2 regions of the Aeribacillus sp. FSL W8-0870 genome follow, and region 2 is predicted to be linked to the other one. Evidence: riboswitches for the same ligand, from Rfam matches in the RefSeq annotation. Region 2 holds a riboswitch; the other holds the start of a gene.
The links. Region 2 has a riboswitch for cobalamin ahead of metE (5-methyltetrahydropteroyltriglutamate--homocysteine S-methyltransferase). Riboswitches for the same ligand answer to the same signal wherever they lie in the genome.
Positions count from the first base shown of each region.

Region 1: linked by a shared signal. The riboswitch ahead of NSU02_RS15460 (ribonucleoside-diphosphate reductase subunit alpha) and the one ahead of metE (5-methyltetrahydropteroyltriglutamate--homocysteine S-methyltransferase) in region 2 are both predicted to bind cobalamin.

Region 1 covers NZ_CP150165.1:3,184,178-3,192,298, forward strand. Annotated here, with positions in the region: gene NSU02_RS15445 (ABC transporter substrate-binding protein) at 1-321, opposite strand, end outside; gene NSU02_RS15450 (IS701 family transposase) at 882-2,063, shown strand; gene NSU02_RS15455 (Hsp20/alpha crystallin family protein) at 2,209-2,649, shown strand; cobalamin riboswitch at 2,783-2,962, shown strand; gene NSU02_RS15460 (ribonucleoside-diphosphate reductase subunit alpha) at 3,098-5,362, shown strand; gene NSU02_RS15465 (ribonucleotide-diphosphate reductase subunit beta) at 5,375-6,418, shown strand; gene NSU02_RS15470 (hypothetical protein) at 6,606-6,896, shown strand; gene crcB (fluoride efflux transporter CrcB) at 6,984-7,391, shown strand; gene crcB (fluoride efflux transporter CrcB) at 7,404-7,766, shown strand; tRNA gene NSU02_RS15485 (tRNA-Pro) at 7,827-7,900, shown strand; gene NSU02_RS15490 (AI-2E family transporter) at 7,976-8,121, opposite strand, start outside.
Region 2 covers NZ_CP150165.1:3,952,387-3,960,507, reverse strand. Annotated here, with positions in the region: gene thiM (hydroxyethylthiazole kinase) at 1-722, shown strand, start outside; gene thiE (thiamine phosphate synthase) at 740-1,399, shown strand; gene metE (5-methyltetrahydropteroyltriglutamate--homocysteine S-methyltransferase) at 1,603-3,885, opposite strand; cobalamin riboswitch at 4,036-4,235, opposite strand; gene NSU02_RS19055 (BCCT family transporter) at 4,422-6,008, opposite strand; gene nfsA (oxygen-insensitive NADPH nitroreductase) at 6,271-7,020, shown strand; gene qoxA (cytochrome aa3 quinol oxidase subunit II) at 7,487-8,121, shown strand, end outside.

The DNA.
Region 1 (8,121 bases), 770 kb from region 2:
TACTTTTTCATTCTTGACTAATTGGCGATATTTCCTTAAAGCAACTTGCGGGTTTGCTTCATCATCTTCAAATTTTATTTCCACCTTTTTTCCGCCCAACTTGTTATCATTTTCTTCAAGATAAAGGTTAAATCCGTTTTTAATGCTTTCCGCAAGCGGAGCGAATGTTCCAGTTGAAGAAAGGATGACGCCAATTTTGATTGTATCTTTTTCACCGCTGGAATTAGACTTGCTATTGCTTACAGCCGATCCTGAACAACCTGATAAAATCAACATTATAGTAATAAAAAGAACACTCCAAAATTTACCTTTTCCCACCATTTTATACCCCCCTAAAAGCATTAGTTAAACGCTTTCATTTTTTGAATTGCAAGGTTAAAAAGCTTTTCACTCCCTTCTTTATATTTTTTAATATTCCAAATTTTTTTATTATTGTTTTTTATATTATTGCCTGCAGATTGGCTTCACAACATCGTTGTTTCAGAATGTGCAACGAATGAATAATTTTTAAATTTATAAAGTTGTCCACAGCGGTTTCCAATCATTGTGAATTTATCCAGCTTGATCTGTTAATTCCCAGCATGGCTGCAATTAAGCAGCTTACTTAATTTTCTTCGTATGTAAACTCTTGTTTAATAACAACAATATGCTATCCATTCGTTCACCAAGTTTTGCTAGGTTGTGCTTTTAAAAGCAACAAACACGAAACGATTTGGACGCAGCGGACTTATTTATATTTTTATGATTAAAAACAGTAATTTACTGTAGATGAGCAAATTCACTAACATAAATTTACATCCGAACAAAAAAGGAGACATGAACCCGATTCCTTGATTAGAATAGATGTGTCACCAAACCATTCTCAAGGAGGTTCATGTCTCATGAATAGACTACCACATCACCAAGGAATCGACAAGTTTTTCGCAATGTTGGGGCTGGCCCTTTATTTCTCTAAGCCGGTCATGAAGCATCTCGTTCATATTATCGATGCGCTGACAACGAAAGGATTTGTGGGAACCTTGACCGATCTGCATCATGAGAGCTTTCATCCCAACCATCGAACGACACTGAGCCATTTTTTCACGAAAAGCCCTTGGGATGAAGAAATCTTGCTTCGCAAACTCCAGCAGTGGATGCTTCGTCATGTGGAACGAACGGCCAAGCGAAAGAATCACCCCATTTTTGTTTCGATCGATGATACGATCTGCCGAAAAACGAAGCCTTCGTCACAGGCGAAACACGCTATTGAAGGGTGTAATTGGCATTATTCTCACGCGGACAAAAAGTCGATTTGGGGACACTCTCTCGTCTGGCTCATGGTTCATACGATGACGCAAGCCTTTCCCTTTGCGTTTCGCCTCTACGACAAGGCGGATGGGAAAAGCAAGGGTCAATGGGCCATCGAGATGCTTTCTTCTTTGGATGTGCACGGTTCTGTTTATGTGCTGATGGATTCTTGGTACCCATCGAAAACACTCGTGGAAGCCTGCCTGAAAAAAGGATTCCACGTCATTGCGATGCTCAAGACGAATCGGGTTCTTTATCCAAAAGGCATCGCCATCCAAGCCAAACAGTTTGCCCGCTATATCGAACCGAACGACACCCATCTCGTCACGGTGGGAGAAGAGCGTTATCGCGTGTATCGCTACGAGGGAGCGCTGAAAGGTCTCGATGATGCCGTTGTGTTGTTGGCTTGGAAAGCCGATCAGCCGATGACACCTGAACATCTTCACTGCGTCTTGAGCACCGACCGGGAGCTAAGCGATGAAGAGATCTTGCGCTACTATGCCCAGCGTTGGTCGATCGAATGCTTTTTTCGACAAGCGAAAGACCAGCTGAAGCTCGATGGGTACCGCGTTCGTCAACGTCGGGCGGTGAAACGGTATTGGATCTTGGTGCAACTCGCTTATGTGTACAGTATGGTCGAATCCAACAGCGATTTCTCTACCGGGCTTGACTTCCTTCGAAAGAAGAAAGGACATAGCCTCGTGGAGTTTATTTACGATGCAGCGAAACAAGATATTCCCATTGATGTCGTTAAAAAACAGCTTCATGTGGCATAAGGGGTACTCCGTTTGTCTCTTTTTACATGGTAATTATTGTAATGAAAATTGCTCAACTACAGTAATTTAAACTCTGCTTTATGTATATTTCTCTTCTCAACACAAATAATATTTTCTGTAAAAAAATCAAAGGAGGAACAATCATATGGCTCTCATTCCTTACGATCCTTTTTCTGAGATCAACCAATTTAGACGAAACATGAATCGCGTTTTTTCTGAAAGCTTCCCGCATTTTTTTGAAAACTTTGAGACTATGAATACCCCCCGGCTTGATATTCATGAAACTGCTAATGAAGTAATTGTTACGTGTGATTTGCCCGGCCTTGAAAAAAAGGAAGACGTTGACATTCATCTTGATCGCAACGTTCTTACGATCAGCGGCACAATTCAAAGAAGCAAAGAAGTAAAGGAAGAAGAAATGCATAGACGCGAACGGTTTGTAGGGCGGTTTCACCGCGCTGTTGCATTGCCGGCAAATGTAAAAGAAGAAGAAGTGAGCGCGACATATAAAAATGGCGTTTTGGAAATCCGTATTCCAAAACAAACCGAAAACAACAAAAAGAAAATTGATATTCAGTTTCATTAATTGTTTCGTGAGGTTGCAAAATTTCAATCAGCCTCACTTTTTTATTGCAATTTTCGCCAAGTACGATTATGATGAATATATAACATCAAAAATCTATATATTGTGTAATCAAAAACAATTAAATACTATATATTGAAAACCTAACGACAAAGGTGCTGTTTTCAGCTTAAAAGGGAATCCGGTGAGAATCCGGAACTGTCCCCGCAACTGTGAGTGCTACGAAATGAATAATCCACTGTACGTTTCGTATGGGAAGGATTCAAAGTAGGATGAAGCACGAGTCAGGAGACCTGCCTTTGTCCGAACGTTTCTAATTCTTCGGGGGTTGGGAAGATGAAACGATGGTTTGAATGGAGTAGTTTCGCCTTGTAAACTGCCTCCCTTTTAATCATCGTTTGATCCGCTCAGCTTCCTGAGCGGTTTTTTATTTTGATAAGGAGGATGTTTGATGAATATTACGAAAGCATTAAATCTATACGAGGTTTTTCAAAATCATTTTAACAGGAGCGATTGGGAGCTTTATCTAAGACAGCTTGAAAAAAAGTTTCCATCCCTTTCCTTTCATGAATACAGCGAGAGAGTGTCGACAACCCTACAATACCAGCAGATTGATGATCTTGAAAAATTTACAAACCTGCTGATTATTGAAGCTTTAGCAAACATTTCGGAAAGTGAGCCGGATTGGACTTTTTTAGCTGCACACGTATTTCTTGAAAAAATTTACTATGAAGCGAGCCAAAACAGAAATTACAACCAACCGGGCTACGGCGATTTTTATTTGTTAATCGAAACATTAACCGATCTTGGAATCTACAGCCCTCTTTTGCTAGAGCATTATTCAAAAGAGGAAATTATGGAGCTGGGAAATGCCATTGATCCTGAGAAGGACAAGCTGTTTACATACATCGGATTAAGGACCCTTTACGACCGGTATTTAGCTAAAGATTTTCATAAACGAACATTTGAGCTTCCACAGGAACGTTTTATGATCATCGCTATGACGTTAATGATCAACGAGCATCCGTCCAAACGTTTGCATCTTGTAAAGGAAGCGTATTGGGCATTGAGCCATTTATATATGACGGTTGCAACACCTACATTGGCTAATGCAGGAAAATCAGTCGGTCAGCTTTCAAGCTGCTTTATTGATACGGTAGACGACAGCCTTCAAGGCATTTATGATTCGAACACTGATATTGCCAATGTTTCTAAAAGCGGCGGAGGCATTGGAGTTTATTTAGGGAAAATCAGAAGCCGCGGAAGCGATATCCGGGGGTTCAAAGGAGTTTCATCAGGTGTCATTCCTTGGATGAAGCAATTAAATAATACGGCAGTGAGCGTCGACCAGCTCGGCCAAAGAAAAGGAGCAATTGCCGTTTATTTGGATGTTTGGCATAAAGATATTTTCGCCTTCCTAGATGCAAAATTAAATAACGGAGACGAACGGCTGCGCACCCATGATTTATTTACAGGTGTATGCATTCCTGACCTATTTATGGAGCAAGTTGAAAAGCGCGGGGACTGGTATTTGTTCGATCCCCACGAAGTTCGCAAAGTCATGGGATTCAGTCTGGAAGATTATTATGATGAAGAAAAAGGTAACGGCAGCTTTCGGGAAAAATATTTTGAGTGCGTGAATCATCCTTCCTTATCTAAAGAAAAAGTGCCTGCGATTGAAATAATGAAACGGATTATGATCAGCCAGCTTGAAACGGGAACGCCTTTTATGTTTTATCGGGATGAAGTGAATCGAAAAAACGCAAACAAGCATGCCGGCATGATTTATTGCAGCAATTTATGCACAGAGATTGCGCAAAATCAAAGTGCTACTACTGTTGAAGAACAATATGTTGAAGATGGAAAAATTGTCATTGTGAAAAAGCCCGGCGATTTCGTCGTCTGCAACCTTTCTTCCATCAACTTGGCACGGGCTGTTCCAGACAACGTTCTGGAACGTTTAATCCCTATTCAAGTGCGGATGCTGGACAACGTTATCGATTTAAATAACATTCCGGTATTACAGGCAAAGCTTACAAATGAAAAATACCGTGCAATCGGTCTTGGAACGTTTGGCATGCATCATTTATTTGCACTAAAGGAAATTACATGGGAAAGCGACGAGGCAGTCCAATTTGTCGACCAACTATATGAAAAAATTGCGTATTTAACCATTCAGTCGAGTATGGAGCTCGCAAAAGAAAAAGGCGCATACCCTCTCTTTAAAGGCTCGGAGTGGGATACAGGGCGATATTTTGAAATCCGCGGTTATACGTCAAAAAAATGGCAGGAATTAAAGGAAAAAGTGCAGACTTTTGGGATTCGCAACAGCTATTTAATGGCGGTCGCACCGAACGCATCGACCTCCATTATAGCCGGAAGCACAGCAAGCATCGATCCAATTTTCCAAAAAGTTTATTCAGAGGAAAAGAAAGACTACAAAATTCCAGTTACCGTTCCCGACTTAAATGCGAAAACGACTTGGTATTATAAATCCGCTTATTTGATCGACCAAACATGGAGCATCAAACAAAATGCAGTGCGCCAGAAACATATTGACCAGTCCATTTCCTTCAACTTTTACGTCCTAAACACGATTAAAGCGAAAGAATTGCTGGAGCTTCATTTGACAGCTTGGAAATCCGGATTAAAAACAACGTATTATGTCCGTTCGACATCAAGCGACATTTATGAATGTGAATCATGTGCAAGTTAAGGAGGAAGTAATATGGAGCAAACATTAACAAAACGAGTTATTATGGATCCTGATGCACCAAACCGTTCAACAGCAATAGTGAACGGAAAATGTTCCAACGTGCTCAATTGGGATGATGTCGCCTACCCGTGGGCATATCCAAAATATAAACGGATGCTCGCAAACTTTTGGACACCTTTTGAAATTAATATGGCTCAAGATGTGAAGCAATTTCCTGAGCTTTCAGAAAGAGAACAGGACGCATTTTTAAAAATTATCGGCCTCTTAGCTTTATTAGACAGCATTCAAACCGATTATGCCGGAAAAGTTGCTGATTATATTACAGACTCGAGCATAAACGCCTTAATGATTTTGCTCGCTCAGCAGGAAGTGATTCATAACCATTCATATTCGTATATTCTTTCAAGCATCGTGCCTAAAAACGTACAGGATGAAGTATTTGAATATTGGCGGAACGAACCGGTTTTAAGGAAGCGAAATGAATTTGTCACCAACGGGTATAAAGCATTTGCAGAAAATCCGAATGTGGAGAATTTGTTAAAATCGATCGTCTTTGATGTCATACTGGAAGGTTTATTTTTCTATTCCGGTTTCGCATTCTTTTATAATTTAGCCAGAAACCAAAAGATGGTAGCCACTAGCACGATGATTAACTACATTAACCGTGATGAACAAATACACGTAGGTTTGTTTGAAAAAATTTTCAAAGCGGTGCTGAAGCAATATCCTGAATATGATACAGATGAACTGAAACAATTCGTTTCGAAAACATTTATGAAAGCAGCCGAGCTGGAAATCGAATGGGCCGGTGTAATTATCGGCAATGACATTGAAGGCCTGCATTTAAAAGATGTGGAGAGCTATATTAAATTTTATGCGAATTTCCGTGCCAATCAGCTGGGATTCGAACGTCCTTTTGAAGGCTATCGGACAAATCCTTTGAAATGGATACGGGCTTACGAAGAAGTGGACTTAGGAAAATCAGACTTCTTTGAACAAAAATCGAGACAATATACAAAAGTCAACACGATTGATAACGGCTTTGATGAGTTGTAAAAATTTACGTTCTCATGATAACGGGCAGCAGAGACTGCCCGTTTTTTTATCTGCTGCCAAACCAAAAGGAATGCTATGAAAGAATTGTTCGATAAGCAACTACTTTCTTTTAAAAGAGCTTATCTTTTTGGGAACCTAAGCATCCCATTTTTCCATGCCATGGTATAATATGTGCGGAGGGGATCTTATGTTAAAATCAACCTTGATCATAATGTCAATTTTGTTAGTAACAATTCATTTCGCTATTCTATATTTTTGGATGTTTGATTGGCAAAAATTAGCTACAAAAACAGGCTTTATAAGTTGGTTTGCCTCGATTCTATTAGGCATCTTTGTATATTTTGCTTTTCAAACTTTCAGCAGATACGACAAAGCTGCTGTCGTCATCAGAAACATATTGTTATGTTCAACTTTACTGACCATCTTTTTAGCTTGTATTGCGTTCATTATAGAAGCAATTACAAAGGCGATGCCCTAAAAAAGAAATATAGTTTTCACGAAGATTAAGAAAATCATATTGGCTAAAAAGAGCTATGTTGTTTTCCACCATTGCGAGGTGAAGATAATGATTTATTTATTAGTCGGTTTGGGCGGGATAGCAGGTGCCTGCCTTCGATACAGTGTCGGCCTATGGACTTCCAGCTTTTGGACAGGATCTTTCCCAGCAGCGACACTTTTAGCCAATTTGGCTGGAAGTTTTCTTTTGGGATGGTTGACTGAATATGTATTTAAAATAAAAGGATTTCCTCCCCATTTTGCCGCAGCGATCGGTACTGGCTTAATCGGGGCATTCACTACATTTTCAACTTTTAGTTTTGAGAACATTCAATTGATGATTGCCGATAAATGGGAAACAGCCATTATGTATACATTGTCAAGCTTAATAGGCGGTTATTTATTTGTTTCGTCTGGTTATCATCTTGGCCGAAAAATGCTTTCCCAGCACAACGCACGAACGGCCGATCATGAATAGGAGTGAAGAGTAATGCTTTTCAACTTTATCGTTGTAGGAATCGGAGGTTTTTTAGGAGCTAATGCCCGCTTGATCGTCACCAATTGGATTAAAAAGAAAAGCAATATGAAGTTCCCTGTCGCGACATTTATTATCAATGTCAGCGGATCTTTCCTGCTCGGCCTTTTGATCGGCATGAATATTTCAGAAGCATATCTACTGTTATTTGGAACGGGATGTTTAGGAGCCTTTACCACCTTTTCTACGTTTCAGCTTGAAAATAAACAGCTGTTAACAGAAAAACAAAAAACAGTGTCCATTTGCTATTTTCTTTCAAGCTATGCGTTCGGTCTTTTGTTTGCCTTTCTCGGCTTCCAACTAGGCGCTATATTTTAAAAACTTATTTGAATCATATTGTCATGGTTTGATTTTTTCTTTATAATACAGATTGTCCAGCGGGATGTAGCTCAGCTTGGTAGAGCACCAGCATGGGGTGCTGGGGGTCGCAGGTTCGAATCCTGTCATCCCGACTCTGTAAACCTCCTAAATCATCATTTAAAACCAAAAACGCCGCTTGAGCTTTTTCAAGCGGCTTATATTTTGAATTACGTCTTTTTAATCCCTTTCCTCAGTTTAATTAATTTATATAAGTTAATCACAACCGTTTTGGTTACAGCATATGTTGGAACAGCCAAAATCATCCCCAAAATTCCCGCGATATTTCCTGCAACAAGCAACAAAATAATAATGG
Region 2 (8,121 bases):
CCAACTTTACTGCAAACGGTTTGCTGGCGATCGGCGCTTCTCCGGTTATGGCGTATGCAAAGGAAGAGGTTGCGGATATGGCGAAAATATCCGGCGCGCTCGTTTTAAATATTGGCACATTATCTCCTGAAGTAATCGAAGCAATGATTATTGCAGGAAAATCAGCGAATGAACACGGGGTTCCAGTCATTTTAGATCCTGTCGGTGCGGGAGCCACCCCTTACCGGACGGAAGCTGTTCGGGAAATATTAAAGGAGGTTCGCATCTCAGTTATTCGCGGGAATGCACCTGAAATTGCCAATGTGATAGGTGAAAAGCTTGCAATGAAAGGGGTGGATGCGGCGGATTCAGCTGCTGATCCTGTTTCGCTGGCCAAAAAAGCGGCCGAAGAGCTGAATACAGTTGCAGTCATTACCGGAAAAGAAGACGTGGCAACGGATGGGAAGACAACGTATTTGATTCAAAACGGCCATCCAATTTTAACAAAAGTTACCGGAACAGGCTGTTTATTGACTTCCATTATCGGTGCTTTTTCAGCCGTTGAAAAGGACTTTCTTGCTGCTTCAGTAGCCAGCCTCGTCACTTATGGGGTCGCTGCAGAAATCGCATTTGATTTAACGGAAGGAAAAGGTCCTGGAAGCTTTCAAATCGAATTATTGAACCAGCTGGCAAAGGTGACGGGAGACGAGTTGCTGAAAAAAGGGTCTTTTATAAAAAAATAAAAGCAAAGGTGATAAACATGGCGCGAGTGTCGGCAAATAAAATGCGGGAGCTGCTAAAGGTGTATTTTATTATGGGCAGTGTAAACTGCAAAAGGAAGCCTGCTGATGTGCTTGAAGAGGCGATTGCAGGCGGGATTACGCTTTTTCAATACCGTGAAAAAGGTGCGTGGGCTTTAACAGGCGAAGAAAAATGGCGGCTTGGAAAAGAGCTGCAGGCTATTTGCCAAAAACATCACATTCCATTTATTGTCAACGATGATGTTGATCTGGCTTTGAAACTTGATGCGGATGGCGTTCATATCGGTCAGGAGGATGAATCAGCCGAAATTGTCCGCCAAAAAATTGGCGATAAAATTTTAGGAGTGTCGGCTCATACGTTTGAGGAAGCGGAAAGAGCCATTGCGCAAGGCGCAGACTATATCGGCGTCGGCCCCATTTTTTCGACGAAGACGAAAGAAGACGCCAAAAAAGCGCAAGGTCCGCAAATCATTTCCAGCATGCGCAACCAAGGCATTGCGATTCCGATCGTCGGCATCGGCGGCATCAACAGTGAAAATGCCGGACAAGTCGTTGCAAACGGAGCCGACGGCGTCGCCGTCATATCCGCCATAAGTTATGCGGACGATGTCAAGAAGAGTGCGGCAAAATTGAAACAGACTGTAGAATCATTTTTTTAGGAACAATCATTCGCAAATGGCGTGCAAAATCAAAAGAGGCGCCTTAATCCGGGCGCCTTTTGTTTATGTTTGGAGAAAACTGTGTTCAATGATGGTTGCGCTATTTTTCATACAGCGAAAGTCATCGTTGAATTGTGCGGTCTTTATCCTTTCTAAGGAACATCTGAAACGGTGTCAGCAAATGTACCTTTTGCTTAATAGGATCAAATTTGTTTTGCGGCGATGGCTTGCCGATACGCTTTTGTCGCTTCCACCATGATTTTGAGTGCATTGACAGTTTCGGTGACCGCTCTTGTTTTTAAACCACAATCAGGATTCACCCAGAACTGATGTACATCGAGTACTTTTAATGCACGGTCGATATTTTCGGTTATTTCTTGGACGGAAGGTATACGCGGGCTGTGGATGTCATAAACGCCCAAACCGATTTCCCGTTTATATTGGTACTTTTCAAAAGCATGAACAAGTTCTCCGTGGCTGCGGGACGATTCAATCGAGATAACGTCTGCATCAAGCTTATCGATCGCTTCCATCATATCTTCAAACTGGGAATAGCACATATGAGTATGAATTTGTGTTTCCGGTTTGACGGAGCTGGTGGCAAGTTTGAAAGCTTCGACGGCGTTTTCGATGTATTGATTTTGCTTCGATCTTTTTAACGGCAGCCCTTCACGGATAGCAGGTTCATCAACTTGAATCATTCCTATGCCGTTTTTCTCCAGAGCTAATACTTCTTCGCGGATGGCAAGGGCAATCTGGCGAAGAACGTCCGCATAGCTAATGTCATCACGGACAAAAGACCAGTTTAAGATGGTGACAGGTCCAGTCAGCATTCCTTTTACAGGTTTGTCCGTCAATGATTGGGCATAGACGCTTTCTTTGACGGTCATCGGCTGATCAAAGGCAACGTCGCCATAAATGATCGGCGGTCTGACGCAGCGCGAACCGTAAGATTGCACCCAGCCGTTTTTGGTAACAGCAATTCCTTTTAGTTTTTCTCCGAAATATTCCACCATGTCCGTTCGTTCAAATTCCCCGTGGACCAATACATCAAGTTCAAGCTGTTCCTGAATATCAATCCATTTTTTGATTTCATCTTTGATAATAGACTCATATTGCTCGTTTGTGTATTCGCCTTTCCGCCATTTTAAACGGGTTTGGCGGATTTCTTTCGTTTGCGGAAAGCTGCCGATCGTTGTTGTCGGTAGAATTGGCAAGTTCCATCTATTTTTATGCAGCTTGCGCCGAACAGAAAAGTCCACACGGTTCGTCGGGTAGGATTCAATCTTGGCGGCTGCCTCTTGCACGTTTCGGTTTGTCCGAAAATCAGAATTCATAAATTGCGTGTAATAACGGTCATCGTATCGTAAATCGCTTATACTTAATTCACCTTTTGCATATTGTGTCAGCTGATGGACTTCACTTAATTTTTCGTCTGCAAAGGAGAGAGCATTTTTTAAAATTTCCGGCAATTCGTGTTCATTTTTTACGGTAACCGGCACATGGAGCAAGCTGCAGGAAGGTTGAATGATCAATCGATCAACATCAACATGCTGAGCGAGAAAATCAATTTTGCTTGCTTTTTCTTCTAATGATGCCCTCCATATGTTGCGGCCGCTGATTAAACCGGCAGCCAATATTTTGTCTTTTGGAAACCCGAATTTTTGGATGTTTGCACTGTTGGCTCCCCCATCATGTACAAAATCAAGACCGATAGCAGCAACAGGCAATGAAACGATATGTTGATAGTGAGAAAGACTTTCAAAATAAGTTTGCAACAGTATGTTCAAAGATGGATTCGCTTCGTGAAAAGCTTCATACACTTCTTTAAACAACGGAATCAATGACTCATCAATTTCCTGAACGAGAACAGGCTCATCGATTTGCACCCACTTTGCGCCTGCTTGATGCAACTCTGTCAACAATTGAATATAAACTGGGATGAAAGCAGATAAATGCTTATAAAAATCTCGTTTTTCATATTTTTTCGCCAGCATTAAAAAAGTAATCGGCCCTAAAACAACAGGTTTTGTCTCAATATTTAGTTCGTCTTTTGCTTCATTGTAAAGCTTGAGCAGACGGTTTTCCAAAAAAGCAGGCGGCTTATTTTCCAGTTCCGGAACGATATAATGATAATTTGTATCAAACCATTTTGTCATTTCTAAAGCCTCGGCTTCTTCGGATCCCCTTGCCATTGCGAAATATGTTTTGATGGAACGGGGATCCATATGCTGGAACCTCGAAGGAATATATCCAAACATGAAAGCAGTATCGAGAACGTGGTCATAAAACGAAAAATCTCCTACGGGAATCAGCTCAATTCCGCTTTCATGCTGTTTCTTTAAGTTGGAAAGACGGATCTTTTTCAACGTTTCCAGTAAGCTGCTTTCAGAAATGTCTCCATTCCAAAATAATTCCAAAGCTTTTTTCCATTCCCGGCGTTCGCCAATTCGCGGATAGCCAAGATTTGAACTAATGGCTGCCATTACGAAAACCTCCCATTTGATTTTTGCTCAACACAATAAAAAAGCCCTCTTTACGCTAATAAAAGAGGGACTGGATATCCTAGCTCGTGTTGAGGCACCCAAATGGTTTCAACATGAACATGGCTTCTCACTCCTCCCTATGACGCGTAGGTCGTAGTGCATACAACAGGCAGGTCTCCTGACTTAGGTTCAACGCTTTTGATCTCCTTCCCATTTCTCTGGCAGAAACAGTGGCTGATGATCAAAAGCTCCCCATCACAGTGGCGCGACCGTGTTGGAATTTCACCAAACTTCCCTTTTAAGCGCATATTGCGGCTGCAATATGACGCACCTGTTGCTGGTACACATATGAAACTATAATTATCAGAATAGAGGATTTTTTTTTATTTTTCAACACCACATTTGCAATTAAAAAGAAAAATTTTTTAGGAAAGTAGATGGCTTGCGATTTCTTCCGCTTTACATGACAAAAACCCGCCAGAACATAAAGGTTTTCTGCGGGTCTTTACAGCGGTTGGGATTTTTCCGGAAAACAGTTATTTCGAGAGAAGGTTTCTTTTCACGCCTTTCTTTTTAGGATACATTTTAAATAATTGAGATTTACTGGAATAAAAATCTTGGTTTGCCGCTTTGATAAAAGAACCGGCTAAAAGGACAAAAATAAACAACAAAGGGAAACCGCCAATAATGCTAACAGTCTGCAATGTGGACAATCCGCCGAGGTACATTAAAATAAGCGGCAAAACGGAAAGAGCAAAAGCCCAAAATAAACGGTTCCATCGCAAAGGTTCATCGGCAACTTCTTTTTGGACAACAGATGCTAAAATATAAGAGCTTGAATCAAACGTTGTTGCTAAAAAGATCACGGCAAGCACAGTAAATACGGCAATCACAATGTTGCTTAACGGCAATTGTTTCAATATTCCGATAATGGCTGCTGATCCGCCATGTTCATCTAATGTAGCTGTTACATGGTATTGGCCTGTCAGTTCTAAAAATAATCCAAAGTTTCCTAAAATCCCAAAAAAGAGAATGCAGCCGAGCGTTCCATATACTACTGTTCCGAGCGTCATTTCGCGGACAGTGCGTCCTTTTGAAATTTTAGCGACGAACAAGCCGACAAATGGAGCGTACACGAGCCACCAAGCCCAATAAAATACCGTCCATGATTCCGGAAAGCCTGTTCGTTCAAACGGTCCTAAACTGTTAAAAGGTTCAGTCCATAAAGACATCCGCATGTAATGATCAAGCATGATGCCGATGCTGTTGACGGCCGTTTCCGCCAGAAAGACGGTCGGGCCGGCAAGGAAGACAAACACCAACAATAATACGGCAAGCCATAGGTTGATGTCGCTCAAAATTTTAATGCCTTTCCGCAAACCGGAGTAAGCGCTTGCTGCGAAGATCAATGTACAAATAAGCAAAACCACTGTTTGGAGTGTCATCGAAGGTTCGATGCCGGAAAGTTCATGAATTCCTTCTGTAATGAGCGGCGTCCCTAAAGCGAGTGTCGTTCCAGCTCCGCCCAGCAAACCAAACATAAACAAGACATCAATGATTTTGCCTATTGGTCCATCTGCTTTTTTGCCAATGAGAGGCCGGCACGCTTCGCTTACTTTTAACACCGGTTTTTTCTTTACATAATAGAAATAGCTGATTGGCAGGGCAGGGAGGCAATAGATGGCCCATGCCGTCGGTCCCCAATGAAAAATTCCATATGCGGCCGCCCATTCAACGGCTTCTTTTGATCTAGGTTCGATGCCAAATGGAGGTCCCGTATAGTAGTAAGCCCATTCAATCGTTCCCCAATAAAGAACACTTGATCCAATTCCAGCGCAAAAAAGCATAGCTGCCCAAGATAATGTCGGAAACTCAGCCTTTTCTAAAGGATCCCCCAGTTTGATTTTTCCGTATCGGCTAAAAGAAACATAAAGAATAAAAATCAATACTGCTGCACCCATGATTAAATACAATATTCCAAATTTTTGTGTTAAAAAGCTGCTGGCAGCTAATACAATGGCTTCGCCTTGTTCAGGGAATACTGCTAATGGAGCGGCTACAATTAACAGCAAAAGCAGCGCCCCGATAAAGGTCGGCCAATCCATAATGTTTCGATTCTTCATCAAATCCCCCTTTAAAAAAGATTACATTTTATTATATCTTTAAACAAAATTGATAGAAAGTTTAATTTTTCAGATTAATTTGTCGTAATAAGCTTTTTTATTCAATTTATTTTATTTTTTATAAGAAATCCTTATAAATGCTCTCGATTACGGCCAAATCCTTACGTTTCACATTTTGCTTGGCCGAAAAACAAAATCGATGAAATGGGCGTCTAAAAAAGTTAAACTTTGAGAAAAGAATATAAAAGAAAGGATGATGATGATGAATAAAGTGATCGAAACCATTTTAAACCATCGATCCGTTCGAAAATTTGAAGATCGGCCGCTTACGGATGAACAAATACGCTTAATTGTGGAATGTGCCCAATCGGCCTCGACTTCAAGTTACATACAAGCTTACTCAATCATTGGGGTGAAAAATCCGGAAACGAAAAAAAAACTTGCGGAACTGGCGGGGAACCAAGACTATGTGGAAAAAAGCGGCCATTTATTTGTTTTTTGCGCAGATCTGCACCGGCACGAACTAATAGGCGAAATGGAAGATAAAGACGTGACGGTATCCTTGGAAAGCACAGAAAAATTTATGGTTGCGCTTATTGATGCGGCATTGGCCGCGCAAAATGCTGCATTAGCCGCTGAGTCCATGGGGCTTGGCATTTGTTATATTGGCGGAATTCGCAACAATTTAGAGGATGTTTCGGCGCTGCTAAAAGTTCCTGATCGGGTCATCCCGCTTTTTGCCATAACGGTCGGCTATCCGGCCGTTGATACCGGAAAAAAACCCCGATTGCCTTTACATCATGTTTATCATGAGGAAGAATATGAGCAAAACGAAGAAATATATAAACAGGGGCTTCTTGAATATAATCAAATAGTATCCAAATATTATGAAAAACGTACAAATGGTGTCCGCAAAGATACTTGGACAGGGCAAATGGCTCGCGCTCTTTCAAATCCGGTGAGAATGTATATGAAACAATTTGTGGAAAGAAAAGGCTATAACTTAAAATAATATGAACAGTTTCTTGCCAAGTTGTCTCTGTTGCGGTATGGACAAATTGTTTGATGAAATAAATGGAAATCAATTTTGGGAACATGGAAACAATGAGATTATCCGCTTTTGTTAAAAATGGATAGATTTAGAAATTAGCTGATTTTCCGATCGTATAGTATGTAGAAAACAAAAAGACCGATGTGTGCGAATAGAAAAACCGGGCGTTGATGTTTTTCGCCCGGTTTTTCTTATGCGTCTATTAGCAATAGAGGCAATCATTCCTTTCGATTCACATGATTTCCTGTTTTGTGTCGGATTGATGGCGATTTTTTTACAAAATTTTAATCTTTTATTGACTGTTTATTGAATTCAAGTTTTTTTACATAAATTTGTGATAAAGTTCACTTACAACAGATGATTTTTGTTTCAAAGTGAATGGTTGACGTTTTTTGGCACATTTTTGAAAATCCTAGGGGGGATCACAATGCCGGCCAAACCAAGTTGGCTGAAGTTGGTTATGAAAGTTTTGCCATTATCCGTTTTGCTCCTGCTATCAGGATGCAGCGAACGGTTTGTCTTATTAAATCCAAAGGGGCCTGTTGCAGAGGTTCAAAAGGATTTAATCCTTTGGTCAATTTGGTTTATGCTGTTTATTATTGTTGTCATCTTTGTGCTGTTTGCCATTATTTTATGGAAATACAGGGAGAGACCAGAAAATCTTGATTATGAGCCTCCTGACCAGCACGGAAATACACTTCTGGAAATCATTTGGACAGCTATTCCTGTGTTGATTGTCATTGCATTGGCGATACCAACGGTTAAGGCGACTTTTGAGCTTGAAAAACCGCCGAAGGAATCTAGAGGAGTTGAACCAATTGTCATTCATGCGACAGCAGCCGATTGGAAATGGATTTTCAGCTATCCGGAGGAAAATATTGAAACAGTCAATTATGTCAACATTCCAAAAGATGTTCCAGTTGAATTTAAATTGACAGCTGTCGGCGGGATGAGCGCTTTATGGATTCCAGAGTTGGGCGGACAAAAATATAATATGGCTGGAATGGGAATGACTCTTTATTTGCAGGCTGATCATGTCGGTACGTTTAAAGGGCGGAATTC